One region of the Vibrio sp. QJM3NY_21 genome, then DNA from elsewhere that is predicted to be linked to it. Evidence: predicted binding sites of a transcription regulator. Region 1 holds the regulator's gene; each other region holds the start of a gene.
The links. The regulator PurR, encoded in region 1, represses purine synthesis genes. The targets are predictions, from matches to a motif close to TNANGNAAACGTTTNCNTNA.
Positions count from the first base shown of each region.

Region 2: purE (5-(carboxyamino)imidazole ribonucleotide mutase) is a predicted target of PurR. The motif match lies at 6,170-6,189, and genes of this name have one in related genera.
Region 3: metK (methionine adenosyltransferase) is a predicted target of PurR. The motif match lies at 4,291-4,310, and genes of this name have one in related genera.
Region 4: AC3CID_RS11215 (NupC/NupG family nucleoside CNT transporter) is a predicted target of PurR. The motif match lies at 6,888-6,907, and genes of this name have one in related genera.

Region 1 covers NZ_CM173513.1:2,323,553-2,331,271, reverse strand. Annotated here, with positions in the region: gene AC3CID_RS10260 (TVP38/TMEM64 family protein) at 1-331, opposite strand, end outside; gene AC3CID_RS10255 (TfoX/Sxy family DNA transformation protein) at 467-1,057, opposite strand; cyclic di-GMP riboswitch class I at 1,185-1,270, opposite strand; gene purR (HTH-type transcriptional repressor PurR) at 1,441-2,445, opposite strand; gene torD (molecular chaperone TorD) at 2,762-3,409, opposite strand; gene torR (two-component system response regulator TorR) at 3,694-4,407, shown strand; gene elyC (envelope biogenesis factor ElyC) at 4,634-5,488, opposite strand; gene cmoM (tRNA uridine 5-oxyacetic acid(34) methyltransferase CmoM) at 5,604-6,389, shown strand; gene mukF (chromosome partition protein MukF) at 6,515-7,719, shown strand, end outside.
Region 2 covers NZ_CM173513.1:3,461,991-3,469,709, forward strand. Annotated here, with positions in the region: tRNA gene AC3CID_RS15520 (tRNA-Val) at 327-402, opposite strand; tRNA gene AC3CID_RS15525 (tRNA-Lys) at 435-510, opposite strand; tRNA gene AC3CID_RS15530 (tRNA-Glu) at 513-588, opposite strand; rRNA gene AC3CID_RS15535 (16S ribosomal RNA) at 711-2,265, opposite strand; gene AC3CID_RS15540 (gamma carbonic anhydrase family protein) at 2,836-3,381, shown strand; gene AC3CID_RS15545 (DUF1488 family protein) at 3,378-3,647, opposite strand; gene aroE (shikimate dehydrogenase) at 3,665-4,495, opposite strand; gene hemF (oxygen-dependent coproporphyrinogen oxidase) at 4,570-5,487, opposite strand; gene tsaC (L-threonylcarbamoyladenylate synthase type 1 TsaC) at 5,507-6,064, opposite strand; gene purE (5-(carboxyamino)imidazole ribonucleotide mutase) at 6,260-6,745, shown strand; gene AC3CID_RS15570 (5-(carboxyamino)imidazole ribonucleotide synthase) at 6,751-7,719, shown strand, end outside.
Region 3 covers NZ_CM173513.1:3,044,350-3,052,068, reverse strand. Annotated here, with positions in the region: gene AC3CID_RS13465 (hypothetical protein) at 1-316, shown strand, start outside; gene AC3CID_RS13460 (endonuclease) at 385-1,116, opposite strand; gene AC3CID_RS13455 (SprT family zinc-dependent metalloprotease) at 1,214-1,714, opposite strand; gene AC3CID_RS13450 (DUF2189 domain-containing protein) at 1,793-2,590, opposite strand; gene metK (methionine adenosyltransferase) at 2,959-4,113, opposite strand; gene tkt (transketolase) at 4,491-6,485, shown strand; gene epd (erythrose-4-phosphate dehydrogenase) at 6,701-7,719, shown strand, end outside.
Region 4 covers NZ_CM173513.1:2,550,736-2,558,454, forward strand. Annotated here, with positions in the region: gene AC3CID_RS11185 (trimeric intracellular cation channel family protein) at 1-183, shown strand, start outside; gene aroC (chorismate synthase) at 297-1,382, opposite strand; gene AC3CID_RS11195 (GNAT family N-acetyltransferase) at 1,680-2,183, shown strand; tRNA gene AC3CID_RS11200 (tRNA-Arg) at 2,297-2,373, opposite strand; gene folD (bifunctional methylenetetrahydrofolate dehydrogenase/methenyltetrahydrofolate cyclohydrolase FolD) at 2,584-3,441, shown strand; gene AC3CID_RS11210 (cation:proton antiporter) at 3,612-5,426, opposite strand; gene AC3CID_RS11215 (NupC/NupG family nucleoside CNT transporter) at 5,642-6,841, opposite strand; gene AC3CID_RS11220 (LysR family transcriptional regulator) at 7,047-7,719, opposite strand, start outside.

The DNA.
Region 1 (7,719 bases):
TCCAGTCACGTAAAAGGTAGCGGCTACTTAGAAATGCGAGGGTTGCACCGATGGCACTGGCGAAAGAGACCAGCAGCAAACTATTCCAGAAACCAAATAGCGCAGCTCCTAACAGGGTCACAACAGCAGCACCAGGAATTGAGAAAGCAGTAATCATTACATACGCGACAAAATAGATAGCAGCGGCAGCAATGAAGTTGCTATCAATGTAGTCATTTAAAACGGCTTGTTGGGCCTTGGCATTTTCAAGCGTTAGGTATTGGCCGAAATTGACGCCTAACAAGACGATGGTTACGACCAACACAATACCCAATATCATTTTCTTACTCATTGATACTTCCTCTAAATTTTCAATGTATACCATTAGTATAGATAGACAGGCAAAGCATAGATTAACTTTCAGCAGATATAAAAAAAGCCGCAGTAAATGCGGCTTAGTTATGTATATAGTTTTTCACTTACAATGTTAATTGACGCGATTGATAAGCTCTTCACGACGCTGCTGCGGTATAACAGACCAATGTGTGCCATTGATCGCGCCTTCTAGCGCCCAAAGTAGTTCAATACTGACAGAAGACGCATGTGATTCTTTGATGGCGTTAAATGCGTTTACAGAGCCAGATTCATATAAACGTTCTACGGAATCGATCCCTGCTTTTTTCAACATACGCTCAGTGGCGAGCCGAAGGTTGGGCAGATCTTTGAGTCGAGTAGGCTTAGCTGAAGATTGCTCAGCTTTTTCTTCTTTAGCAAAACCCAGAGACGTCGTTGCAAGCTGCAAGATTTTCTCTTGGTCTTGCCACAGGCCTTCGGGTAAAGCGAAATATTTAGTAACGACAGGGAAACCACGTTTTTTGTAGACGTACGGTTGAAACCCTTGTTGTTCGAACTGTTTCGTTGTGCATTTGTCTGCTCGTATGTGCAGCTGGTCATTTACAACCAGAGCAAACATAGTGTCATCAGCAAAAAGACCGAAGCCACCAAACATCGAGCGTGATTTTATTTTTCCTAGGGATTCAAATAATTTCATTGAATCCTTTAGTATCGGTTTATCCATGTTATTTATCTCGGTGTATTTGAACTACGCCACCAAATAAGCAGGTCCGAGAGATTAGCAAAATGTTGCAATTAAATTGTCAATTAGCCGTAAATTACTAAATTATTAGTAGTTACTGCATTTTGCCATCGGTAACCCCGCTACCATACCAACGAGTGGTTTAGGCCGGAAGCTTTGCGTCTCACTCTTTCAAGTGATTTGCCCTGTGCGTGACTGATTGAATAGAATAAAGTTTTTGTTGAATGAGGCTCACACTTGTTATTTCAAAATGTGATATTGCTTCAATTAATGATCTTTCCAGTATGATACCAGGTTCATTCATGTTGTTGATAAAAAAAGCGCACCTAAAGGTGCGCTTAATTATATTAAACTGAATTTATCAATTAATTTAACGTTTTAACTGTGCTTCGCTCAACAATTTCAGGGTGCATTTCGAACACACGCTTTTCATGGTCTTTATCTTTAATGCGTTCTAACAAAATTTCGAAAGCGTTCTTACCAACACGACGTTTGGGTTGGTGAACCGTTGTTAACGGCGGAGAGAAGTATTCAGCCAACTCGATGTTGTCATAGCCGATCACTGAAATATCTTCAGGGATACGAATTCCTTTCTCTTGCAATCTGCTCATTAGGCCGAGTGCCATCGTGTCGTTAAAACAGAATACGGCCGTTGGGCGATCTACCATCTTAATGATTTTCTCTGCAGCAAGAACCGCAGTATCACACTCGAAGTTACCTTCAATGATCATGTTATCATCGGTAGCAATCTTAGCTTCGTTGAGTGCGCGTTTGTAACCCGCGATGCGTTCAACACATGCCGCTTTGTCTAAGTGGCCACTTAAACAAGCAATCTTGGAGTGACCGTGCTCAATGAGGTATTTGGTCGCTAGGTAACCACCTTCCTCAGAGTTGTCGATGATCTTATCTGCTTGAGAACTCTCAGGGCCCCAATCCATAATCACTTTAGGAATGTCAGCGTGACGGTCTAACATGCCTCTTAGCTCTTCAGTTAGGTCAGAACACATAACTAAGATGCCATCTACACGTTTCTCTGCAAGCATTCGAATGTAGTCACGTTGCTTCTCATAGATACCGCCCGTATTACACAGAATCAAAGTGTAACCTTGACGGTAGCAGTAGCTTTCAACACCATCGATAACTTCAGAGAAGAATAGGTTAGTTGATTGAGTAACTAGCATGCCGATAGTGCGGGTTGTATTGCACTTCAAACTACGAGCAACGGCACTTGGTGCATAGTTCAGTTCGTCTACGGCTTTATTTACTTTTTCTTGCGTCGCTTCTGCAACAAAGCGAGTTTTGTTGATTACGTGAGAAACGGTTGTTGTTGATACGCCTGCTAAGCGAGCGACATCTTTTATAGTGGCCATGGTTTTATCCTATTAGAAGCTACTTTCCCAAAGTACGGAATGAAGTAGCCGTTAAGCTACCTAACTAAGAGCTTAAATTTGTAGGGCTCTTTGGGTACTAAAGTGCTAAAAAACAAAAAACCGCTATTGAGCGGCTTGTCTTAACACCGAAATGCTCAAAACTATAATAAGCATAGCATTTCGTGAATGTTTCATATTTTATCGTTTGCGGTCACAATTTTAGACTGACTAGAAATTACTCGCAATAAAATTCACCCGGAAATCCGGGTGAATTGTCACATTCTTCTGAATTTATTTAACGAGTCATCCAATAAGCTTATTCACCAGCAAGGTATTGGGTGTCCAATTTGCAGAATGCAAGTAGCAGAGATGAGACTGAAGCGTAGAAACCGAATTCGTCAACGTCATGACATTTAACGTTGAACTTTGGTACCCAAGTAAGAAGTTGTTGCTCGATAAATTGCTGTTGAACAATGAACGATTTTTCTAGCTCTTCTTCAAGTTCCGTTTCATTAGAACGGATGATCAAGTTGCCAAGGAAGTCGAGTGCGATAGCGATGTGGTCAGCTGGTTCTTTTAGGTCTTGGTTCACCACTAAGTTGTGCTTGGCCATGATCTCTTCCATATCTTTTGCTGGCTTATCATTCAAAAGGCCAGTCTCACCGATATACATAGAAGCGTAAGGAAGTGCGCCATGCTTATCTGTTTTTAAGAATAAGTCACAGAAGTCAGCAGACAATTCTAGTTGAGCATCCTCACGCGTTTGTAGGCGGTTTAGCGCATCCACTAGGCTATCGATCGCCGGCTTTAGTGTTTCATTTTCGCCTAAACCAGTTAGGAAAGAACGAATTTCAACAGAGTGGTAGTGATCGAGTTCTTCTTGAGTGAGCTCTTTAGCGAATAAGCTTGATAGCCACCAGTATATTTCTGCTCTTTGCTCGTTGAACGCTTTCGTATCTTTCATTTCTTAGATCCTGATTTAGTCTTGTGGTGTTACTTATATGCATCTTGAAGTTACTTGTGCAAAGCACACCAAGGCTGAATAACAAGGTTATTTGCGAAACGCAAAGTTACTCGTTAGTAGTAATGCCTATATTGAATTGCGATGGACGATAAATAGCAAGGTTTAAGATTGTCTTGTATCAAAAAAGATCCATGTTTCTGGCTTTTATCTTGTGTACCACTAGAATTGTTACGAGTTATGAATAGAATAGTCACTGAAACTATTAAATAAGAAAAGTGGTGTAGATGAGCTATCACGTATTAGTCGTAGAAGATGATGTGGTAACCCGCAGTAAACTGGTCGGATACTTCCAGAACGAAGGTTACACAGTAAGCGAAGCGGAAAGCGGCGCTCAAATGAGAAACGTGTTAGAAGATAATAACGTTGACCTCATTATGCTGGACATCAACTTACCAGGCGAAGATGGATTGATGCTAACTCGCGAATTACGCAGTCAATCAGACATTGGAATTATTTTAGTTACTGGACGCACGGATAGCATCGACAAAATCGTTGGCCTTGAAATGGGCGCTGACGATTACGTTACTAAACCCTTCGAACTTCGCGAGTTATTGGTTCGAGTTAAAAACCTACTTTGGCGCATTTCTGCCGCTCGTAAAACAGCAGCAGGTAAGGTTGAAGAGACTGAAGACGAATCTGTGGTTCGTTTTGGTGAGTGGACGTTTGATATCCCTCGTCGTGCGCTAAGCAAAAACGGCGAACCGGTAAAACTGACTAAAGCTGAATATGAACTGTTGGTTGCGCTCTCTTCTTACCCTAACCAGGTATTAAGTCGTGAACGCATTCTGAATATGATCAGCCACCGAGTGGATGCTCCAAACGATCGAACTATCGACGTGTTAATCCGTCGTATGCGTGCGAAGATGGAGTTTGACCCTAAGAATCCACAAATTTTTGTAACGGTTCACGGTGAAGGTTACATGTTCGCTGGTGATTGATTTCCTTCGGGAATGACCAATCAACAACGATATTTAAACGTAAAAAGCCGAGACATCATTGATGTCTCGGCTTTTTTATTACTTAGCTTTTACTGTTTATGAACTGGAAACCTGCAAATTACTTGGTTAATCAGTCTTGCCTATCTGGCCGAGTCTACAGATAAGGCTATGTCTACAGGTAAGATTATGTCTACTGATAAAATTCAGTTTACTGATTCGGCTGAGCTTATTGAGGCTGCGCCGCAGAAATACCACCGTCATCTTCAACTAAGCGAGATGTTTCAGGAACAACAATGGGTTCTTCAACGGTGTCATTACTTGTATCAAGCCAATCACGCAGGCTTTGCCACATCAACCCCATTGTTTCGTGCCAGTAACGTTCAGTTTGCTCAAGGTAAAGAGCTTTGGGCATGTACTTATTCCAAGGTTCAACAATCCCTTCTTGTGCAAGGTAGTTGGTTGGTGCTGGTAATGGCCTCATGCCGGCAGCATGGAATTCATTCAATGCGCGAGTCATATGGCTAGCGGAAGTTACCAGTACCATTCTTTTATTTTTAACGAACGCAGCGGCTTGGCGGGCTTCTTCCCAAGTGTCTTTTGCTGTTTCAAGCAGAATGATATCGGGCTTTGAGACACCTAGTGCCAACGCAACTTTGGCCATCATTCTAGCATTGCTCACTTCAGTGCCTGCGCCATAGCCAGACAAAATGAGTTTTGCACCAGGGTAAAGGCGTAGAATACGAATCCCTTCACTTAAACGCATTAGACCGGTGCGACTAAGCTCTGATGTTGGTGGGATTTGGTCGTCTACGACGTGACCACTTCCGAGAACCATCACGTAATCGATGGTTTCATCGACAGGTAAAAAAGCGGTGTGTTGCCTTTCCATTGGCATTAAAAGTTGATTAGAAACTGGCTGGAAAGCGATGAGGAAAATACCACAGAGGGCTGAAAGGGTGATTAGGCAACCCGTCTTCCTTTTGGTAGTAAACATCACTAGGGCTAAACCCAGAAAAGCGAGAATTAACATTGCTGGCAGTGGCATCAGTAACGAAGACACTACTTTTTTCAGCTCAAACATATCCGAATAGTCCGAAAAAACATCACTTAGTAGTAAAAAGAGACATCGCCTCTTTATTCCTGAAATTCCTGTGACAGAATAGCAGGCACGATAGGACATAATAACTCAAGTAGCCGTGACTGAAGACCGTAATTTCGACGATATTGCCCACAAATTTGCAAAAAACATTTACGGCTCTGACAAAGGAGAGATCCGTCAGATCATCGTATGGGAAGATTTAGAACAAGCTTTGAGCAAATTTGAGCAATCAGCTTCGCCGCTGCATGTGCTTGATGCTGGAGGCGGCCTTGCGCAGATGTCGCAAAAAATTGCGTCGCTTGGGCATAACGTTTCTCTTTGCGACCTCTCTTCTGAAATGCTGAAGCTAGCAGAAGAAAGTATCAGCGAAGCGGGTTTGTTAGATCAGTATCGATTCATCCATTCTCCGGTACAAAAAGTCGCAGAACATCTCGATGAGAAAGTCGATTTTTTGATGTTTCATGCGGTAATGGAATGGTTAGCCGATCCTAAAGAGGCGCTTGATTTATTGTTGGAGCAAGTAAGACCCGGTGGCGTTGCCTCGATAATGTTTTACAACCATCACGGATTAGTCTTGAAAAATGTGATTTGTGGCAATATTCCTCATGTATTGAATGGGATGCCACATCGAAAACGGTTTAAGCTGCAACCACAAAAAGGCTTGAAGCCAGAAGAGGTTTACCAATGGATAGAAGACGCCGGTCTAGAAATCTGTGGTAAATCAGGCATTCGCTCTTTCAGTGACTACATAGGTAATATGGAGTACATGGGCGATTACCAATTTGAAGATGTATTGGAACTAGAAAAACAGCTATGTCGCCAAGAGCCATATCTGTCGCTAGGCCGTTATATTCACGTTTGGGCTCAAAAACCTGCGCAATAACAGCGGTGAATGTGGTAAAAGAAGCCACAACATGCGCTATGCAATCGTAACAAGCCCGCGTCATAAAGAAATAGGCGTCATATCTAATACGTTCGATATGACGAAGAACAGTAACAGGAACCACAATGAGTGAAATGACTCAAACTGCCGAAGAGCAGCCAATTGATGAGTTGGTGGGCTGGGTCAAGCAGCATGATTTTTCATTAAACTTGCCACCAGAGCGTTTAGCATTTTTAATTGCTATCGCAGTACTAAGCAATGAAAGGTTCGATGAAGAGTTGGGCGAAGGTGAACTGCACGATGCATTTACCATTGTCACTCGACTGTTTGAAGATACTGGCGAAGCGTCTGCGTTTCGTGCCAACAATGCCATCAATGAGCTAGTTAAACAGAAGTTGATCAGCCGCTTTACCAGTGAAATCACCGATGGTGCGAGCATCTACCGCTTATCACCGTTGGCCGTTGGTATCTCTGATTATTACTTACGTCACCGTCAGTTCTCTAAATTAAAACTGTCTATTCAGCTTTCTATGGTTGCCGATGAGATGGCAAAAGCCATTGAAGCTGCGCAGAAGGGCGGAACCCCGGGGCATTGGAAAAAGAACGTTTACGGCGTGCTTAAATATTCAGTCGGTGAAATTTTCGATCAGATTGATCTTAACCAACGTGTTATGGATGAGCAGCAACAAACCGTTAAGCAGCAAATTGCCGACCTTTTAAATAAGGACTGGCGAGAAGCGATTAATAACTGTGAAGCTTTGTTATCAGAAACTTCTGCGACGCTAAAAGAATTGCAAGATACCTTGCAAGCGGCGGGTGATGAACTGCAAACACAGATCCTCGATATTCAAGAAATTGTTTACGGTGACGATGAACTCGAGTTCGTTGGCGAAACCCTGTTCGGTTTGCAAATGAAGCTTGACCGAATCACCAGTTGGGGTCAACAAGCGATCGATTTATGGATTGGCTATGACCGTCACGTGCATAAGTTTATCCGTACCGCGATCGATATGGACAAAAACCGTGCCTTTAGCCAGCGCTTGCGTCAGTCAGTCACCGACTACTTTGATGCGCCTTGGTTATTGACCTACGCCGATGCTGAGAAGCTGACCGATCTTCGTGATGAAGCGCTCGTGCTTCGTGATGATGAAGTGATGGGACAAGCGCCAATCGACGTTGAGTACGAAGAATTTGAGCAAGTGAATGATCTGCTTTCAGAACGAATTGCAGAGATGTTAAAAGCTCACAAACAGCAAGGCGCGCCAATTGACCTTGGCCTTGTGCTACGCGATTACCTCGCAGTACACCCTCGCACACACCATTTTGATTT
Region 2 (7,719 bases), 1.1 Mb from region 1:
TTTTGGTTGTCATCAAGAAGGGTTAATTCCTGATGACTGTTTGCCGGACTCAATTGTGAATCAATGTAAACATTGATTCGAATACAAGACACTTGAATGTGTTTGTTGTGTTTACCTAATAAAAGATAAACATTGAGAACTTTTAAATTTGATTGAATTACTCGTAAGTAATCAATCAGTCAGCTTTCCAAATTGTTAAAGAGCATGAGACTTTAAGAACCAGTGTTCTAAAATTCACATTTTCTAAAGACTCTCAGGGTCAAACATACCAACCAACGACAAAAGAAGTGGTTTGGATATGAAGATAACCAAGAATTTTTAGAGAATGGTGGGCGATACCGGGCTCGAACCAGTGACCCCCTGCTTGTAAGGCAGGTGCTCTCCCAACTGAGCTAATCGCCCACGATAGTTTTAATTCCTTCGCGGAGAAAGAATGGTGGGTCGTGCAGGATTCGAACCTGCGACCAATTGATTAAAAGTCAACTGCTCTACCAACTGAGCTAACGACCCAATGGTATCCCGTAGGGGAGTCGAACCCCTGTTACCGCCGTGAAAGGGCGGTGTCCTAGGCCTCTAGACGAACGGGACACTGCAATTTATCTCTACTTTAAAAAGTAGAAACAAACTTCGAAGAACTTGGGAGTTCTTCATCTCTTTGCTTTTCTAAACCTAATCAATCTGTGTGGACACTCATCGTGACTATCTTCGTATAAGGAGGTGATCCAGCCCCAGGTTCCCCTAGGGCTACCTTGTTACGACTTCACCCCAGTCATGAACCACAAAGTGGTGAGCGTCCTCCCCGAAAGGTTAAACTACCCACTTCTTTTGCAGCCCACTCCCATGGTGTGACGGGCGGTGTGTACAAGGCCCGGGAACGTATTCACCGTGACATTCTGATTCACGATTACTAGCGATTCCGACTTCATGGAGTCGAGTTGCAGACTCCAATCCGGACTACGACGCACTTTTTGGGATTCGCTCACTATCGCTAGCTTGCTGCCCTCTGTATGCGCCATTGTAGCACGTGTGTAGCCCTACTCGTAAGGGCCATGATGACTTGACGTCGTCCCCACCTTCCTCCGGTTTATCACCGGCAGTCTCCCTGGAGTTCCCGACATTACTCGCTGGCAAACAAGGATAAGGGTTGCGCTCGTTGCGGGACTTAACCCAACATTTCACAACACGAGCTGACGACAGCCATGCAGCACCTGTCTCAGAGTTCCCGAAGGCACACCTGCGTCTCCGCTGGCTTCTCTGGATGTCAAGAGTAGGTAAGGTTCTTCGCGTTGCATCGAATTAAACCACATGCTCCACCGCTTGTGCGGGCCCCCGTCAATTCATTTGAGTTTTAATCTTGCGACCGTACTCCCCAGGCGGTCTACTTAACGCGTTAGCTCCGAAAGCCACGGCTCAAGGCCACAACCTCCAAGTAGACATCGTTTACGGCGTGGACTACCAGGGTATCTAATCCTGTTTGCTCCCCACGCTTTCGCATCTGAGTGTCAGTGTCTGTCCAGGGGGCCGCCTTCGCCACTGGTATTCCTTCAGATCTCTACGCATTTCACCGCTACACCTGAAATTCTACCCCCCTCTACAGCACTCTAGTTCACCAGTTTCAAATGCAGTTCCGAGGTTGAGCCCCGGGCTTTCACATCTGACTTAATGAACCACCTGCATGCGCTTTACGCCCAGTAATTCCGATTAACGCTCGCACCCTCCGTATTACCGCGGCTGCTGGCACGGAGTTAGCCGGTGCTTCTTCTGTTGCTAACGTCAAGATGCGCAGCTATTAACTACACACCCTTCCTCACAACTGAAAGTACTTTACAACCCGAAGGCCTTCTTCATACACGCGGCATGGCTGCATCAGGCTTTCGCCCATTGTGCAATATTCCCCACTGCTGCCTCCCGTAGGAGTCTGGACCGTGTCTCAGTTCCAGTGTGGCTGATCATCCTCTCAGACCAGCTAGGGATCGTCGCCTTGGTGAGCCATTACCTCACCAACTAGCTAATCCCACCTAGGCATATCTTGACGCGAGAGGTCCGAAGATCCCCCTCTTTGGCCCGTAGGCATTATGCGGTATTAGCCATCGTTTCCAATGGTTATCCCCCACATCAAGGCAATTTCCTAGGCATTACTCACCCGTCCGCCGCTCGACGCCCAACAAATCCTCCGAAGATTCAATGTTGTCGTTTCCGCTCGACTTGCATGTGTTAGGCCTGCCGCCAGCGTTCAATCTGAGCCATGATCAAACTCTTCAATTTAAGATTTTGTGACTCAACGAATACTGACTTCAAAACTATTCTTTATAAATAAAGAATGTAATTTTAAAGCTATTACCATTCCAACAGAATGGTAATGAATTGACTGTGCCAAAATTAAGTAAACTTAACTTTGTATTGGTCACTCAGTTCATTGAAATCAAGTTTGTTACCGAAGTAACTGCTATTACCTAAGTAATAACGTTTTGATATTCATCAACGAGTGCCCACACAGATTGATAGGTTTAAATTGTTAAAGAGCTTTTCCTTTTTGAGCTTCGCTCAAATCGGACGGCCATTTTAGCGATTTAAGTTTTAGTGTCAACCACTATTTTCAAAACTTTTTTCAAGCGCTTAGCTTGGCTAATTTGACCTGCTGATTCGTTTTGGTTTCTTACGAAGCCTTCCCGTTTCAACGAGGTCGCATTATAGAGATTTCGATCACACTGGCAAGCCCTTTTTGAAGTTTTTCTTACTTTTTTGATTGTTCGAGCGTTTTTTGTTCAAAACACTCCGTTTTCACTAGTATTCCCCTTAATTAAAGGCTTAAGGTGCCTATATAAAGGAGGATTTATGAGTTCAATGCGCAGTTATAAAGGAATATCCCCTCAGATTGGACAAGGTGTCTATATAGATACAAGTTCGGTACTGGTTGGTGATATCAAAATCGGTGACGACTCTAGCGTGTGGCCTTTGGTTGCAGCTCGAGGAGATGTGAACCACATTCATATTGGAGATAGAACGAATATCCAAGACGGCAGCATTTTGCACGTCACCCATAAGAATGCTGACAACCCTGAAGGTTATCCTCTACTAATAGGTAATGATGTCACTATCGGACATAAAGTAATGCTGCATGGCTGTACTATTGAAGATCGCGTACTTGTTGGCATGGGAGCTATCGTGCTTGATGGCGTGATTATTAAAGAAGAAGTGATGATTGGTGCTGGTAGCTTGGTTCCACCTAATAAGGTACTTGAAAGCGGTTATCTATATGTAGGAAGCCCAGTAAAACAAGCACGCCCATTAAATGATAAAGAGCGTGCCTTTTTACAGAAGTCAGCTGACAACTATGTTCAGAATAAAAACGACTATCTAGACTCTGTGCTGCCAGTCTAAAGCATTTTGATTTGAATCCGATTAGAGGAGTCATACTCCTCTTCTTCTATTAACTCTTCAGCTAGTTCTTCAATATCAAAACGTAACTCTGAAAAGATAACTAAAGCTTGATCGCCTTCTTCTATATCTTTACCTGCCAATCGAGACAGCTCTTCAATAGACATAACACACTCAATTAGTGCGCCAGACTGCTGTGCTGGGAATATGATTGATTGATTTTCTTCATCCCAATCTTGGATATCAGGAAATAGAATTGATTGATTCATTTTTTATAAATACCTTGTTACATCTCTAGGTTTTTGCGTAATTCTCTTAAAATCTGTTTTGTTCCTGGGCGAAGACCACGCCACAGCATAAAGCTCTCAGCAGCCTGCCCTACCAACATACCCAAACCATCATAAGCAGCGTGAACACCGTTATCTAATGCCCATTGATTAAATACTGTGGTTCCAGATCCGTAAACCATGTCATAAACAGCACTATTCGAATTGAAGATAATCTCAGAAACTTCAGGAAGCTGACCACTTAGACCAGATGAGGTCGAGTTAATGATGACATCAAACCCTTCATTAACATCGCTTAATCCCATTCCTTTGATGTTTCCATATGAAGAAAACATCTCAGCCAGAAGTTCAGCCTTTGAACTGGTTCGATTAGCGACTACCAACTGTTGTGGCTTTTGGTCGAGAAGAGGTTGAATCACTCCTCGAGCGGCGCCACCAGCGCCAAGCAGAAGAACGCGAGCCCCTTCTAGCATAACTTGATGTTGAAGAAGGTCTTGAACTAAACCCTCACCATCGGTGTTATCACCAATGATTTCTCCGTCATCGAGCTTCTTAAGTGTGTTTACGGCACCGGCTAGTTCAGCCCTCTCAGTAAGGCGATTGGCAAACTGATACGCATCTTCTTTAAAAGGTGCTGTGACATTACATCCTCTACCACCTTCGCTGAAAAAGGCTTTGGCAGCAGTGATAAATTCACCATGCTCTGGCTGTAATGCTGTATAGGTAAGTTGTTGGCTGGTTTGGCGAGCAAATAATGTGTGAATGAATGGCGATTTGCTTTGCCCAATAGGGTTACCGAAAACGGCATAACGATCTACTTGCTGTGTCATATCCTTACCTAACAGAAATAAAAAAGGTCATCTATATAGATGACCCTATCACTATCCCTATAAGGAAGGAAGAACTACCAAACTCGAGGCTTTAGGTAGTCGCTATAAAGCAGAGCTTCTGGTGAACCCGCTTGAGGTTCGTAGCGATATTCCCAACGAGCCAATGGCGGCATCGACATTAATATTGATTCTGTGCGGCCACCACTTTGTAGACCAAATAGGGTGCCACGGTCATAGACTAAGTTAAATTCAACATAGCGACCACGACGATAAAGCTGGAAGTCACGCTCGCGTTCACCGTAAGACGTCTCTTTTCGTCGTTCTACAATGGGTAAATATGCGGCTGCGAAACCTTCACCGACCGCCTGTATATAAGCAAAGCTCTTTTCAAAGCCCCACTCGTTTAAGTCATCAAAGAACAGACCGCCAACACCACGTGTTTCATCACGGTGAGGTAGATAGAAGTACTTATCACACCACTCTTTGTGTTCTTGGTAAACGTCATCACCAAATGGTGCACACAGGTCTTTAGCAGTTTGATGCCAAGATTGGCAATCTTCATCGACAGGATAGAATGGCGTTAAATCAAAACCACCACCGAACCACCAGATAGGATCTTCCCCTTCCTTTTCGGCAATAAAGAATCGTACGTTCGCGTGTGAGGTTGGGATGTATGGGTTTTTAGGGTGGATAACTAATGAGACACCCATAGCTTCAAACTTACGTCCGGCTAATTCAGGACGGTGAGCGGTTGCAGAGGCAGGCATAGCCTTACCAGCGACATGAGAAAAGTTAACACCGCCTTGCTCAAATACCGCACCATTGGTCATCACGCGAGTTCGACCACCGCCACCAAGGCGCTCGCCAGGTTCACGTTGCCATGCATCTTCTTCAAACAGTGCTGTACCATCAGCTTGCTCAAGCTGCTGGCAAATCGAATCTTGTAGGCTCAGTAAAAACTGCTTTACTGCTTCTTTATCAATTGCTGACATCTTACTTCCTTTGCAGGGCTTAACCCTGTCTTAATATTTTCGACGTTTTTGCATCTCTAATTTCGCTTGGCTTCTCACGGCCACCCGTTTGACCTTCTAGAATCGCGACTAAGTGCTGACCCAGTTGCTGTTGAACCTCTTCAGTCGTCATACAAGGCGGTTCACCTGTCAGGTTAGCACTGGTAGAGGTTAACGGCTTACCGAATTCATTACACATTCTTTGAACTAAGGGGTGATCCGTCACTCGCACCGCGATGGATTCAAATTGGCCACTGACCCAATCAGTTGCTTTACTGCTGGTTGGCATTATCCAAGTCACAGGTCCCGGCCATGTTGCTTTTACGGTCGCTAACTGCGCTTCAGTCAGTTGGCTTTCATCAATATAGGGCAGCAACTGCTCGTAACTCGCTGCAATTAGGATCAACCCTTTCTCCATCGGCCGCTGTTTTAAATCGAGCAATTTCTTAATGGCTTGTGGATTATCGGGATCACAACCGACCCCAAAAACGCCTTCAGTCGGGTAAGCAATGACTTCACCTTGTTGTAATGCCTGCAAAGTATGTTGAAAGTTATCCAAGGGTTGCCTCATTAATTCTGTTATCGAACTCGCTAAGTGTACAAATTATCATTCACTGTGACTAAAGCTATTTGTTTATAAAATGTATCAATTAACAACTTAGACTGACGCAAACGTTTTCCTTAAGCAATTTTACCCGTATAATGCGCGCAAAATATCTAATCACTAATTAAATCGTACCTGAAGGAGTTTGAGATGACTGTCGGTATTATCATGGGTTCTAAATCTGATTGGCCAACAATGAAGCTAGCTGCAGAAATGTTGGATCAGTTTGGCGTGGCGTACGAAACAAAAGTGGTTTCTGCTCACCGCACACCTCAGTTGCTTGCAGATTACGCAACCAGTGCGAAAGAGCGCGGTATTAAAGTGATTATTGCTGGTGCTGGCGGTGCAGCGCATCTTCCGGGCATGGCTGCAGCTTTCACAAGCGTACCTGTTTTAGGTGTTCCTGTTCAGTCTAAAGCACTCAAGGGCATGGATTCTCTGCTTTCTATCGTACAGATGCCAAAAGGCATTGCGGTAGGTACTTTGGCTATCGGTGAAGCTGGCGCTGCCAATGCTGGTATCCTAGCAGCCCAAATCATTGGTACTCACAATGAAGAAGTGATGGCAAAAGTAGAAGCGTTCCGCTCTGAGCAAACAGAAACGGTTCTGGCTAATCCAAACCCTGCAGAGGACTAATTCCCATGCATGTTCTTGTGTTAGGCGCGGGCCAACTTGCTCGCATGATGTCCCTAGCTGGGGCGCCGCTGAATATTGAAATTTCTGCTTTTGATGTTGGCAGCAAAAATATTGTTCACCCATTAACGCAAGCGATTCTAGGCAGCGGCTTAGACAATGCGATTGAGCGTGCGGACGTCATTACTGCTGAATTCGAGCATATCCCTCATGATGTACTTGAGGTGTGTGAGCGCAGCGGTAAGTTCTTACCGACAACAGAAGCAATCAAAGCTGGCGGTGACCGTCGCCTTGAAAAAGCCCTGTTAGACGAAGCAAGCGTGAAAAATGCTAAGTACTACGTGATTAACTCTCGCGAAGACTTTGACGCTGCGATCGCTCACGTTGGCTTACCAATGGTATTGAAGAGCACACTTGGTGGCTACGATGGCAAAGGTCAATGGCGCTTAAAGACATTAGATAATGTTGACGCGACTTGGACAGAAATGGCTGAGTGCATCGCTGCAACAGACAACCAAGCGATTGTTGCTGAAGAGTTTGTCCCGTTTGACCGCGAAGTCTCACTGGTGGGTGCTCGTGGTGCCAATGGCGAGATCCAAGTGTACCCACTGGCTGAGAATGTTCACACCGATGGCGTGTTGAGCTTATCAACAGCGATTGACGACATTGAACTGCAAGAACAAGCTAAGACCATGTTCACCGCAGTTGCAGAGCGTTTGGATTACGTTGGCGTACTCGCGCTAGAGTTCTTTGATGTTCAAGGTTCACTGCTGGTAAATGAGATTGCACCACGTGTTCATAACTCGGGCCACTGGACACAACAAGGCGCTGAAACTTGTCAGTTTGAGAACCATCTACGTGCCGTATGTGGGATGCCATTAGGCAGCACTAAGCTGATTCGTCCAACCGCAATGATCAACATCCTTGGTGAAGATACCCTACCTGAAGCAATTCTTGCTCAAGGTGGTTGCCATGTT
Region 3 (7,719 bases), 720 kb from region 1:
TAGTATTCCACAAATAGAAGATTATTCATGTAACGACTGGAAAGTGCAGTGGGGCCAACGTTCTCGTTTATCTGATAATGATGTTCAAGATCGAGCCGTGTTTGTTGCTAGTGGTATATTGGGTAAATCAGAGTTGACGATTAGAGCTGAATTGGCTTCTCTTCCTGCCGCTCCTGAAATGTTAAGTGTTGGGCAAGGTTGGTGTGCAAGTCAGAAATTGATGGACGTAAACCCTGAGGCGCGCTCCGTTATTTCGGCGGCTTCAATGACAGGTTTTAGTGAGAATACTCGTTATCTAGAAGACTTAGAAAACTAAACTTAATAATAGAGCATTAAAAGTGATTATGGCCCTGTGTGACAAGGGCCTTTTTATCTTGCTGGCTATTATTTACAGCTTTCAAATACAAATTGGTTGTGATTCCCCTGGATGGCATAGATTCGCTCATCACGGGTACATTCCCACTTATCGACAGGGAATTGCTTGTTCCACGCCATCATCAGGTTAGTCTGCTGCTTAGATAGCTTGAAACCATACTCTTGGCTCATATAAAGATAAGTACGCGCGATAGAACCTTTTGCTCTGTCGGGTGGCATCACTTTACGTTGTTTGAAGTTGACCTGCATTTCACACTGACCGTAGCTCACGCCATCCATTCCATTCCACTGACTGAAATTGTAATTGGAGCGATCACCGTTAACCTCGCCAATCGCCGGAGTTAGATTATGAAGGTCGGCTTCCATCGATTTAAATATTTTGTCATTGCGAGTACAGTTCTTACGTCCGCCATCTTGCCAGCACTGACGCTGGTGGCCGAATTGCCAAGCTGGAACCACGTGTTCCCACTCAATACGGGAAGCGCGCTTTTGCTGTTTTCTCACTTGATAACCACAGGCGTCGAGGTCGGGGATACCTTTCTTTTTGTCTTTCCAAGTGATGTCACAGCCACAATAAAATGAAGTAGGGTGATCGAGATAAATCTTTACTGCTTCCTTTTTTGCTTTCGAGAATGAACTAGGCGGGGCGGCGAAAACGCTTTGGGTTACCAGTAGGCCAAATACTATTGATAGGCAAAATGGCACCGATAGGCCAAATACTTTTGGAGAGGTTTTTTGCATAGAAAAAGACTGATGAAAGTATGGTAAACAACAGTCTAGCACTCAAATGTTAGTTCACTCTATTACATTTATTCGCGTTACCTTGTGAGCTTAAGACTTAGCTCAATTGAAGGCCGGTAAAAGCTAAGGTTTGCTGGCATTGTTGGCAACGATACGTTGATTGGTTGCGGATGACTTTGTTGTGTCGTCTTATCGACAGGGGATAAGTGGTGCAATCACAGCGATACTCAAAAGTTTTGCCCTGCACTGAGGTGATTTCCAAGCTGTGGGTCGTTCTGGCCGGTACATTGAATACCTTTTCCATCACGTATTTCCACTCATTGCCGTGAGGCCTAACTCGTCCGAAGACCTGATGTGTGATCAGATGTGCGAGTTCATGAGGCACGACTTCGTTAATAAAGGCGTCTTCATTTTCGCTGAATAGCACTTGGTTGAGTTTTATCTCGTTTAACTGGAGGTAGGCTTTTCCCGCTGCCTTTCCTCTTAACTTGTAAGTGACGGTTGGGCATGGAAATTCACGAGAAAAATGTTGATTAGCAATAGCTAGGCATTCGCCCAGTTTTTTATTTACTCGATGTTGTTGCGGGGTGTAAGACAAGCGTTGTTAACTCCAAAAAAAGCCTCAGCGTTTAAGCTAAGGCCTCATCATAACATTGCTCATCGATCGTGAAACGATTTAAACGTGATGTTTCTTTTTGATTACTTCGTGGTAAGCATGCCATGTTCCGTAACCAAGTAATGGCATCGTTACAATCATACCCACACCGTAGGTCGCGAAGCCGACTAAGATACCAGTACCAATGATACCAGCCCAAACGACCATCGCAGGGATGTTTGATTTAACAGCGTTGAAGCTAGTAAAAATCGCACTCATTACATCTACACGTCTCTCCATCATTAGTGGAATTGAAAATGCTGAGATACTAAATATCAGGCTCGCGATAACAAAACCAATCACAGACCCTGTAATTAAGAAGGGAGCAAATTCGGTCAATGGTGCACCTTGTACTGAAGGGTAAAGTGCGTGCAATAATGCAGCGATACGCATCCAGAATATCATCGCGACCATTAATACAATCGCAAACGCCCATTGGTGGGTTGAGTTCCGTGTGATGGCTTTCATCGAATGCAGCAGGCTAGCGTTGTGCCCCTTTTCTCTTTCCCAGGCTGCGTCATACAAGCCTAGGGCAAGAAACGGCCCTATTAGCATGTACACAATCAAGCTTGGCATAACGACCAAATGTGTTCCTTGCCATTGGACAAGTTGCACGATGGCGATGGCCGCAGCCATGAAACACAATCCGTAAAATGCGCTGATTATTGGCATTTTCACTAAGTCATGCAGTGCAAGCGATAACCAGTGGAATGGGGCGGATATGCTTACTTGGTTACAAGGAATGGTGCGAGCGTAATCCTGATCGCTGACCTTGTGTTTCTTATCGTTTAGTTCGGATGGGTGCACGGTACGAGGCATAGATCCCCCTAGTTAAATAACGTCCTAGTTATAATTCCACAAGGCTCTGAAGTATCGCTTACGAGAGCGTTATGGTGTTGAGCTAAACTGCTCTTTGTCATCCCAGTTATTGTTCTTGCGTACATTTAACGAGCGCTATCGGACTGAATTAATTTAAGTTAAATGTGAGCTTGATCGCCTAGGAGTTACCTTAACTATTGTCAGTAGTGCTAGAAAACACAAATTATCAGCGGATTTTTATACTAAGTGGTTAACGGTAAAGAAGACTTGGACAGGGTGTTCTAGCAGGGGAAGGTTTGGTAAGTACATAAAAATAAAGCCCTTACTAAGAAGTAAGGGCTTTAAAGAAACAAATCGCAGTGGCTAAATTATTTTAGGCCAGCGAAGTCCGCAAGGATTGCTGCTTTGTCCGTCGCTTCCCAAGGGAACTCTTCGCGACCGAAGTGACCGTATGCAGCCGTCTTTTTGTAGATAGGCTGAAGAAGGTTCAGCATTTCTTGAAGACCGTATGGACGTAGGTCGAAGTTTTGACGAACAGCTTCAATGATGATCTCGTGAGCTACTTTCTCAGTACCAAACGTTTCAACCATGATAGATGTTGGATCTGCAACACCGATAGCGTAAGACAGTTGAATCTCACAACGGTCAGCCATGCCAGCAGCAACGATGTTTTTCGCAACGTAACGCGCTGCGTAAGCTGCAGAACGGTCAACTTTTGATGGATCTTTACCAGAGAATGCACCGCCACCGTGACGAGCTGCGCCGCCGTAGGTATCAACGATGATCTTACGACCTGTTAGACCACAGTCACCCATTGGGCCACCGATTACGAAACGGCCGGTTGGGTTGATGAAGAAGTTAGTGTCTTTATTGATCCACTCAGCAGGAAGTACTGGCTTGATGATCTCTTCCATTACCGCTTCACGTAGGTCAGGTGTTGTAACTGAATCACAGTGTTGAGTTGAAAGAACAACTGCGTCGATACCAACAATCTTACCTTGGTCGTATTGGAACGTAACTTGAGATTTCGCATCTGGACGAAGGAAGTCAAGCTTGCCGCTCTTACGTACTTCAGCTTGCTTCTTAACAAGAAGGTGAGAGTAAGTAATTGGAGCTGGCATTAGGATTGGTGTTTCGTTAGTCGCGTAACCAAACATGATACCTTGGTCGCCTGCGCCTTGATCTTTAGGATCGGCTTTATCAACACCTTGGTTGATGTCTGGAGACTGCTTACCAATTGTGTTTAGTACAGCACAAGAGTCTGCGTCAAAGCCCATATCAGAATGAACGTAACCAATTTCACGAACTGTTTCACGAGTGATTTCTTCGATATCAACCCATGCAGACGTTGTTACTTCACCGCCAACCATAACCATGCCGGTTTTTACGTAAGTCTCACAAGCAACACGTGCTTTTGGATCTTGTTCCAAGATGGCATCAAGAACAGCATCAGAGATTTGGTCTGCAATTTTATCTGGATGGCCTTCTGAAACAGATTCAGAAGTGAATAGGTGCTTAGCCATGAGAGCTCCACTTTTAGTTTAGTTTTTAGTTGCAAATAGTTAAATGCAAATAATTTTAGGCGTCGCAAGCTAGGAAGCGCCGCCATTAAATACAGTATATTTTGTAGGTGTTTCTACATCTAGACGGCTATTCTAAATTCCAGCGGTCGAATTACAAGCTCTTTTTTATGATATGTCATAACTAATCGTTTGCGTATCGGTCGAGATAACACATTGCTAAGTGATGTAAATGTTCGAAAATTGCGAAAAGTGACCGTTAAAATGCCAGTAAAACGTTTGCAGTCGCTAAAGTCGTTTGAGAGAATACCCGCGCTAATAAAAATGAAAATTTTAGCATCAATCTCTTTTTTAAATCGCTTATGTACTCAGGAGCAGACATGCCTTCTCGTAAAGATCTAGCCAATGCAATTCGCGCACTTAGCATGGATGGCGTTCAACAAGCAAATTCAGGCCACCCTGGCGCACCTATGGGTATGGCTGACATCGCTGAAGTTCTTTGGCGTGGTCACTTGAACCACAACCCAGCAAACCCAGAGTGGGCTGACCGCGACCGTTTTATTCTGTCTAACGGGCATGGTTCAATGTTGATTTACTCTCTGCTTCATCTTGCAGGTTACGAGCTTTCAATTGAAGACCTTAAGAACTTCCGTCAACTGCACTCTAAGACTCCTGGTCACCCAGAGTACGGTTACGCTCCTGGTATCGAAACGACTACTGGTCCTCTAGGTCAAGGCATCACTAACGCTGTTGGTATGGCGATGGCTGAGAAAGCATTGGCTGCACAGTTCAACAAAGAAGGCCACGACATCGTCGATCACTTCACTTATGCATTCATGGGTGATGGTTGTCTGATGGAAGGTATCTCTCACGAAGCATGTTCTCTAGCAGGTACGCTAGGTCTTGGTAAGCTGGTTGCTTTCTGGGATGACAACGGCATCTCTATCGATGGCGAAGTTGAAGGTTGGTTCTCTGACGATACACCTAAGCGTTTTGAAGCTTACGGCTGGCACGTAATCTCGGCCGTTGATGGTCACGACTCTGATGCTATCAACGCGGCTATCGAAGCAGCTAAAGCGGATCCTCGTCCAACGCTTATCTGTACTAAAACTATTATCGGTTTTGGTTCTCCAAACAAAGCGGGTACGCACGACTGTCACGGTGCTCCACTAGGCGCTGATGAAATCACAGCAACTAAAGCAGCACTTGGTTGGGAACACGGTCCTTTCGAAATCCCGGTTGATATCGCAGCTGAGTGGAATGCGAAAGAAGCGGGCGCAGCGAAAGAAGCTGCTTGGAATGCTAAGTTTGACGCATACGCAGCCGCTCACCCAGAGCTAGCAGCAGAATTTAAACGTCGTACTAACGGCGAACTACCAGCTGAGTGGGAAGAAAAAGCAAACGCAATCATTGCTGATCTTCAAGCTAACCCAGCAAACATCGCATCACGTAAAGCATCTCAAAATGCTCTAGAAGCGTTCGGTGCTATGCTACCTGAATTCATGGGCGGCTCTGCTGACCTTGCGCCTTCTAATCTGACTATGTGGTCTGGCTCTAAGTCGCTTGAAGCAAATGACTTCTCTGGTAACTACATCCACTACGGTGTACGTGAATTCGGTATGACGGCTATCATGAACGGTATCGCTCTGCACGGTGGTTTCGTACCATACGGCGCAACGTTCCTAATGTTCATGGAATACGCGCGTAACGCAATGCGTATGGCTGCTCTGATGAAAATTCAGAACATCCAAGTTTACACGCACGATTCTATCGGCCTAGGCGAAGATGGTCCTACTCACCAACCGGTTGAACAGATCGCTTCTCTACGTCTGACTCCAAACATGAGCACATGGCGCCCATGTGACCAAGTTGAGTCTGCTGTTGCTTGGAAACTGGCAATCGAGCGTAAAGATGGTCCTTCTGCACTTATCTTCTCTCGTCAAAACCTTGCACAACAAGATCGTGACGCTGAGCAAGTAGCAAACATCGCGAAGGGTGGTTACATCCTGAAAGATTGTGCTGGCAAGCCAGAGCTAATCATCATTGCTACAGGTTCTGAAGTTGAGCTTGCTGTTGAAGCAGCAGCACAACTAACAGCTGAAGGTAAAGCAGTACGCGTAGTCTCTATGCCTGCAACTGACGCGTTTGATAAGCAAGACGCTGAATACCGTGAATCTGTACTTCCATCTGACGTAACAGCACGTATCGCTGTAGAAGCTGGCATCGCTGACTTCTGGTACAAGTACGTTGGTTTCGGTGGCAAGATCATCGGTATGACAACGTTCGGCGAATCTGCACCAGCGGGTGAGCTATTCAAGATGTTCGGTTTCACTACTGAAAATGTAGTAAACACAGCGAAAGAGCTTCTTGCTTAATCATTGACTGATGGCCTTGTGCTAACAGTTAAATGAAGGAAAAAACCGAGCGCTGAGCTCGGTTTTTTTGTATCTGGGGTTTGTTATCACTTAGACTAAGGCTTACAAGCAACAGATCAATCTGTCATAAGTAAGCTGAGTTATTCAAGTAATGCCTTTTAGGTAGGATTCAGTTATCATCTGTTGCACGAAATTTTGGTTAGATGTACGGAACTATGCTAAAAGTCGCGATAAACGGATTTGGAAGAATAGGGCGTAATGTATTACGCGCTGTTTATGAAAGTGGCAAAAGCCAACAAATCAAAGTAGTAGCTGTCAATGAGCTTGCTCAGCCTGACGCTATGGCTCACCTATTGCAATACGACACCAGTCACGGCCGCTTCGGCAAGAAAATCTCTAACGATCAAGAGCACATCTATGTTCATCATGGTATTGGTGCTGAAGATAAAGGAGAGTTCGATACGATTCGTATCTTACATCTTGCTGATATTGAGTTGTTGCCTTGGCGTGACCTTGAAGTCGATATTGTTCTCGATTGTACCGGTGTCTACGGTTGCCGAGATGACGGCCTAGCACACATCGCTGCTGGAGCGAAAAAGGTGCTGTTTTCACATCCTGGTGCTAATGACCTTGATAACACCATTATCTATGGTGTGAATCACGAGACTATCGAAGCCGATCATCGAATCGTTTCCAATGGTTCATGTACCACCAATTGTATTGTCCCTATCATCAAGGTGCTTGATGATGCCTTTGGTATTGAGTCCGGCACGATTACGACCATTCACTCTTCTATGAATGACCAGCAAGTGATCGATGCGTACCACAGCGACCTACGTCGAACTCGAGCAGCAAGCCAATCCATCATTCCTGTCGATACCAAATTGCATAAAGGTATTGAAAGGATCTTCCCGAAATTTTCTAACAAATTTGAAGCTATATCTGTGCGTGTGCCGACGGTAAACGTCACTGCGATGGATTTAAGTGTCACAATTAATGCAAATGTGAAAGTTAATGACGTAAATCAAACCATTGTTAATGCATCCCAGTGTACATTACACAATATAGTTGACTATACTGAAGCGCCGCTCGTTTCCATCGACTTTAATCACGATCCCCATAGCGCAATTGTTGATGGTTCACAAACTCGAGTGAGCAACGGCCACTTAGTAAAAATGCTTGTGTGGTGTGACAATGAATGGGGCTTTGCGAACCGGATGCTGGATACGGTTCT
Region 4 (7,719 bases), 230 kb from region 1:
CTATATGCATCTGTCGCCCTTGTCGCTTCAGGTTTATACCTAGGTTTGCTTGAGCTTGGCATTAACGACGTAACCGCAACGATTGTTACGCTTGTGGTTGGCTACTTGCTGCGTATGGCTGCCGTAAGATTCAAATGGCGCTTGCCTTCGTTCCAGCTTGATCCGGAAAGCTCTGTGCATTAGATAATATATTCTCAATGACGCAGAATATAAAAAGGGTTGCTTCATTACGAAGCAACCCTTTTTTGTATCTCTCAAATCAGTTTCAATTCTGTTTTGAATAAAACGAAGAAGAACTAGATTTTTGGCGTTTCTGTTGTCACACCAAAGTTTTGACCACGGTGACGTAGCAAGTGATCAAGCAGCACGATAGCCAGCATCGCTTCTGCGATAGGCACTGCACGGATACCAACACATGGGTCGTGACGACCTTTAGTGATTAGCTGTGTTGCTTCACCGTCTTTAGTAATGGTGTCACCAGGTACAGTAATACTTGATGTTGGCTTAAGTGCAATACTTGCCACAATATCTTGGCCAGTAGAAATACCGCCTAAGATACCGCCAGCGTGGTTGCTGCTGAAGCCTTCTGGAGTTAATGGATCACGGTGTTCACTACCGCGCTGATTAACGACATCGAAGCCATCGCCAATCTCAACACCTTTCACCGCATTGATGCTCATTAGAGCATGCGCGATGTCTGCATCTAGACGATCAAATATTGGCTCACCAAGGCCTACAGGCACTTTAGTCGCAACCACTTGAATCTTCGCACCGATCGAGTTGCCTTCTTTTAGCAAGTCACGAATCAGTTGGTCAAACTCAGGCACTTTGTCGGCGTCTGGGCAGAAAAACGCGTTGTTTTCGATCTCATTCCAATCCACTTTATCAATTGAGATATCACCCATTTGAGAAAGGTAAGCTTGGATTTCAACACCAAATTCTTGTTTCAGGTATTTCTTCGCAATTGCACCTGCCGCTACACGCATTGCAGTTTCACGAGCAGAAGAGCGACCGCCGCCACGGTAATCACGTACACCGTACTTTTGATGGTAGGTATAGTCAGCATGACCAGGGCGGAATTTGTCTTTAATTTCGGAATAGTCTTTAGAGCGTTGGTCTGTATTTTCAATCAATAGACCAATAGAAGTGCCCGTAGTTTGGCCTTCAAATACACCTGATAAAATCTTTACTTCATCCGCTTCACGGCGAGCCGTTGTATAGCGAGAAGTACCAGGGCGACGACGATCCAAATCTCTTTGAAGGTCTGCTTCGGTAATTTCTAATCCTGGTGGGCATCCATCTACGATACATCCTAGTGCGATACCGTGACTTTCTCCGAACGTAGTCACGCGGAAATGTTGTCCGATACTGTTTCCTGCCATTACTTCCTCTAAATCAGCCATCACTCAGAAGGTTTGATTCCTAAACCAACCAGCTAATAGCTTTACTTGTCTATTCTTCGTGAATTCATAGTGGCTTTATTACTAAATGATGTAAACCCCAAAAAACGAACAATTTTAACTTTCTATTACATAAGCCGAATGAAATGAATAACGAGGGAAAATGAGTGGCGCTTTAAAGTGGTGATTTTGAATAGTTTCATGTCCAGTTAACAAAGGTTAATGAACTCGGTTTGAATACTCTCTATGTTGTAGCCCAAAATAATTAGGAGAAAAGTGATGATCGAGTGGAAAGTTAAAAAATTTGCGGACCTGTCTGTTCAAGAGCTCTATGATTTCTTGCAGCAAAGAGTCGATATTTTTATCGTGGATATGAACACACCCTATAGTGACCTAGACGGCAAAGATAACCATCCAGAGACTTATCACGTCATGGGCTATGAGAACGAATGTCTAGTAGCTTACAGCCGAATTATGGCTCAGAAGCTTGGATACCCCGTAGATGTTCTCCCTTTGCTCGATTCTGATGCAGATGATGTTTGTATCGGGCGAGTGATCGTAGCGAAAGAATACCGAGGTAAACAGATAGGTAACCAGCTCATGCAAGTGAGTTTTGATGCCACTCGGAAGATTTACCCTGATTGCTCAATTTTTATTTCGGCACAAGCTCATCTTAAAGACTATTATGGTAAGTTCGGTTTCGACGTAGTGACCGATCGTTACTTGGAAGATGGATGCAGTATGCTAGGCCTTAGATATACCCCACAGCTCGTTGCCGTTTAGCAAAAGCTGCAAGACAAAGACATCTAAAGACACAACATGGTATTGAAAGATTAAGTCGTTCTGAAATGCAAAAAACCCGACAACTCAGGGAGTTATCGGGTTTCTTTAAATAGTGGTACGCCCTGAAGGATTCGAACCTTCGACCACCTCCTTAGAAGGGAGGTGCTCTATCCAGCTGAGCTAAGGGCGCGCTACAGGAAAGGATTATACGAATTCGAATCAGTAAAGCAACGGCTTTATCTAACATTCTGATCCAAGTGAGTAAAAAAAGGGCAATAAGATTATAAGTGTTGGAAAATAGAACAAAGCAAACGTTTGCTTGATGGTAATCAAAAAGATTTTCTGGAATAATGCGCCAAAACATCAGCCACTAACTTGAATATCAATACTAAGGAAATTCATGACTGCTCAAAATATTGATGGAAAGCTAATTTCTCAAACAGTTCGCTCTGAAGTAGCGGCACGTGTAAAAGCTCGTACTCAAGCTGGATTGCGTGCTCCGGGCCTAGCGGTTGTTTTAGTGGGTGAAGACCCGGCATCTCAGGTTTACGTTGGCAGTAAACGCAAAGCGTGTGAAGAAGTTGGTTTCGTCTCGAAATCTTTTGATTTACCAGCAACTGCCACCGAACATGAATTGCTAACGCTAGTCGATCAACTCAACGAAGACCCAGAGATTGATGGCATTCTAGTTCAACTGCCTTTGCCTGCTGGTATCGATACTACTCACGTTCTTGAGCGTATCACACCTGAAAAAGACGTTGATGGCTTCCACCCATACAACGTAGGCCGTTTGGCTCAGCGTATGCCTAAGCTACGCTCTTGTACGCCTAAAGGCATCATCACGCTGCTTGACCGTTACAACATCGATTTACGCGGCAAGCACGCAGTTGTTGTTGGCGCATCAAACATTGTTGGTCGCCCAATGACTCTAGAACTGCTTCTAGCAGGTTGTACGACAACAACATGCCACCGCTTCACCAAAGACCTTGAAGGTCACGTACGTCAAGCAGACGTTGTTGTGGTTGCCGTTGGTAAGCCTAACTTCATTCCTGGTGTTTGGATTAAGAAAGGTGCTGTTGTGGTCGATGTTGGTATCAACCGTTTGGAATCTGGCAAGCTCGTTGGCGACGTTGAATACGATGTGGCTAAAGAAAGCGCAAGCTTCATCACACCAGTACCGGGTGGTGTAGGTCCAATGACAGTGGCGAGCCTAATCGAGAATACAATGATCGCTTGTGAGCAATTTCACTCGAAATAGTCGGCAATGACAGCTTAGGTAGTAATACCAGTGGCATGAATTGCCTCGCCCTAGAGTAAAATAAGCTAGAGCAAAATTAGAAAGCCGCAGCGTGAAAACGTTGCGGCTTTTTTGATACTGAGCTATTCGTTTTTGATACAAAGCGACTCGCTTTAAATACAGAGCACTCGCTACTTATCTGGAGTATCGATACCTTCAATCTCTTCCGAAGGCGGCAATAAACTAATGACCTGACACTCCGTTGATATGAGTTTTTCCAATTCAGAACCTTGTGTCACTAAGCGAAAATCACCATCATTAATCACGCCAAGTGGAATCGCTTTAGGATACAGCGCGTTAAACTCATTAAGGTCAAATGCTTCGGTCAAACCCGTGCTCTTAATTTGGCTACCTTGAGCCATCAAGGAGTTAAGTTTGGAATAGGTAACCCCTTCTGAAAACAGGCTTCTATTGCCATCACGGCTCACCTGATGCCTTTCATGTTTATTTTCTGAGGATTCAAGTTCAAACACCTTATTCTCACCAAACTCATCTTGATAGTGCATACTGACTAGTGGGTTGGTTTGACGATAAGGCGATACAATCATGGCACGCCCTATCCCATCCAATTCCAGATTATTTTCAGCATGGCTCGAAGCTGGATTACCGAAATAGACATTCAAGTTGTCCATGCGCGCTAAGCGAATGCTCTCCCAGTTGGTATCAGCAAGCACACTGTTGATGTTGTGTGTCGCCAGCACTTTGGCAAACTGACGTGAAAAATGAGTCGCACCAAAGAAAATAACCCCTTGTGCCTTCTCTTGAGTCACACCCAGCCTTCTAGCCCACCAACTCGCGGTTAGGCTCTGAATCACTACTGTACCAATAATGACCAAGAACACCATTGGCACCAGTAAATCTGCCCCTTCGATTAATTGCTTCTCTTGAAGCTTGATTGCAAACAGAGAAGAAACCGCGGCAGCAACGATCCCGCGAGGCGCCATCCAGCTCAAAAACCATTTATCTGCTGAAGTAAGATCCGTGCCGATCCCGCTGATCCACACACTCAGAGGACGAGCCACCAGCATGACGACCGCTAATAAGCCAATTCCACCCCAACCTATTGAGAGGAAAGTCCCCGAATCAAGCCTGCTCGCTAACAGAATAAACAACGCAGAAATGAGTAACACAGTCAGGGTTTCTTTGAATTCAATAATGTCTTCGAGATCCAAGCCTTTCACATTGGCGAGCCAGATACCCATGATGGTCACGGTTAATAAACCGGACTCTTCACTCAGATCATTTGAGAAAGAGAACGCCGCCAGCATTAATGTCAGGACCGCCACGTTACGCAAATAATGTGGAACCCAATGCCCTTGCAGCATCTTGGCAATCAAATAGCCACCGATGATCCCTAAGCCCAAACCAATGGCTAAAGTCAGCCCCAACGCCGACAGAACATGGCTTGTAGGATCGGCTGAAGAGACAATGTATTCGTAAACGAGAACGGCAAACAGAGCGCCAATCGGGTCAATCACTATCCCTTCCCAGCGCAGGATACTGCCTAGCGAAGATTTAGGTTGAATGCTGCGCAGCATGGGAACAATCACCGTTGGGCCAGTCACCACGACTAATGCAGCAAACAGCGCCGCCAATGGCCAACTGAAATCGACAAAATAATAAGCCCCCACCACGATGCACGCCCATGTAATCAACATGCCGAAACTCACTAAGTGAGTCACCATGCGGCCATGGCCTCTGATTTCTTTGAAATTAAGAGTCAATGCACCTTCAAACAAAATGATGGCGACCCCTAATGAAATCAACGGGAACAGTACATCACCAAAAATGGCATCAGGATTAAGGATCTTTAGACCGGGACCTAATAGCAGGCCAACGATAAGCAAAGGAAGAATAGCGGGAAGACGCAAACGCCAACCAAGTAGCTGGCAAGCCAAGGACAAGAGTCCAATTAACGCCAAAGAAGAAGTGATCGACAAATCCATTTGTGCCCCTAAACATTTGTACCACACCCTGTGGTACAAACTTATTCACTAAAATAAGAAAGCCTACGTTCTTACACTATAGGCTCTCTTTATCATACTAAGCGAATATTATTGTGGTTAATCAGTCACTTTACTATAGGGAGAGCAAAGCCACGATTAGCTAACTGGGTGGTTATGGCCCAGTTAGAAAGTGCTTATAAGTCACCAATGATTACTTATAGAGAAAGCACCACGCCGGCAATCGCTGCGCTCATTAGGTTGGCAAGCACACCCGCACAAATTGCTTTAAAGCCGTATTGTGAGATGAAAGAACGACGCTCTGGAACTAAGCTGCCCAAACCGCCAATCAAAATGGCCATCGTAGAGATGTTGGCAAAACCACATAGCGCGAAAGTAACGATCGCTTTTGAGTGCTCACTCAGTGCGTCTTTTACGTCCATTAACTGGATGAAAGCCACAAACTCGTTCACAACGATCTTGTTACCGATCAGCGAGCCTGCAACCACAGCCTCAGACCACGGCACACCGATCAGCCATGCAACGGGTGCGAACACATAACCTAGGATAAGTTCGAAGCTTAGGTTTACGCCGAACCAGCCACCAACAATACCTAACAAGCCATTCAGCATTGCTATCACACTGATAAAGGCCAGAAGTGTCGCACCCACTGCAACGGCAATACGAAGTCCAGACATAGCCCCATCTGCCATTGCCTCAACTACGTTTGTTGCTCGTGGAATTTCAACGTCAGACTCAATATTTTCTTGAGCCTCATCTGCATTACCTGGTACCAAAATCTTGGCCATCAATAGACCAGCAGGAGCAGACATGAATGCCGCAGCGATCAGGTAGTTCAAATCAACACCAAGCGATGCATAACCGACTAGCGTGCCACCAGCTACAGAAGCCAAACCACACACCATGACGGCAAACAGTTGTGAATCCGTCATGTGCTTCAAGTAAGGTTTAACCACCAATGGCGCTTCAATCATGCCAACAAAGATGTTCGCCGTTGCAGACAGTGATTCCGCGCGACCTGTACCCAAGAACTTTTGCAAAGCACCACCGATAAGGTTGATCACCTTTGGCATAAAGCCGATGTGGTACAAACCTGAAATCAATGCAGAGAAAAAGATAATGATGCCGAGAACGTTAATAGCGAATACAAATCCGTTATTCGTTAGGCCACCAAATAGGAAGTTAATCCCCTCTTGACCGTAGTTGATCAAGCTAGACACTGCACCAGTAGCTGCATTCAACACTTCTTTACCCATCGGCACATAAAGAACCAATAGCGCGAATGAGATTTGCAGTAAGAAAGCCAAAGAGACGGTTCTTAGCGGGATATTTTTTCTGTCCGTAGATAGTAACCAAGCGGCTACTAAAATAGTGATAATTCCAAGTAGGGAAGCCATATGCGTCAACCTAAAAGTTGTAGGTAGTAAAGGCGACGCATTGTATAGAGGAAATCGTTTGCGGCAAGGTGCGGTTGTTAATGTGATGTTGGGATTATCACTGACTCACCTATGATTATATTAAAGCATTGAAATTTAATGATTTAACTTGCTTAAAAAATAAACTTTTTCCATATGGAAATTATATTTATAGATTGGGAAACAGTTAGCGGTGCAGTTCAACGCAGGTTTTGAGGTTTTTGTCCCAATAAGTCGGCGATCCGATATGATCTTTGATGAACTCAATCACTGCTGAAAGCTTCTTCGGCATGTTCTTTCTACTCGGATACACGGCATAGAATGGCATCAGCTGACTCGCTCGCCATTCCGGTAAAACTTGGATGAGCTTGCCCGTTCTAAACTCTTCTTTGACTAAGTAAGTCGCTAGGTAAGCAACGCCCCAACCTGATACTGCCGCGTCTCGTACCGCTTCAGCCAAATCCACCGAGTAATCGCCCGCCACTTTAACACTGAGATTTTCTTGGCCGTTATCAAATGCCCATGACGTGTAATCACGTTCACGGCTGCGGTAGATAAGGCAGTTATGGTCAATCAGATCAGATGGCACGTGTGGAGTCCCTGCCTTAATCAGATAATCCGGTGATGCGGCTACCACAAACTGGCTGTCGGCTAGGCGCTGCGCAATGTAACCTTCAGGCAGGTCTTCATTGTTGGTGATCCAGAGATCCAAGCGCTCCTCAATCATGTCCACTTTGTAATCGAATAAATGCACTTCAATTCTCAGCTGAGGGTAAAGCTGTCTAAGCTGGTCAATCGCTGGAATGATATGCAGTGTGCCAAATGACTGAGACAAGCCTATACGGAATATTCCAGAAATG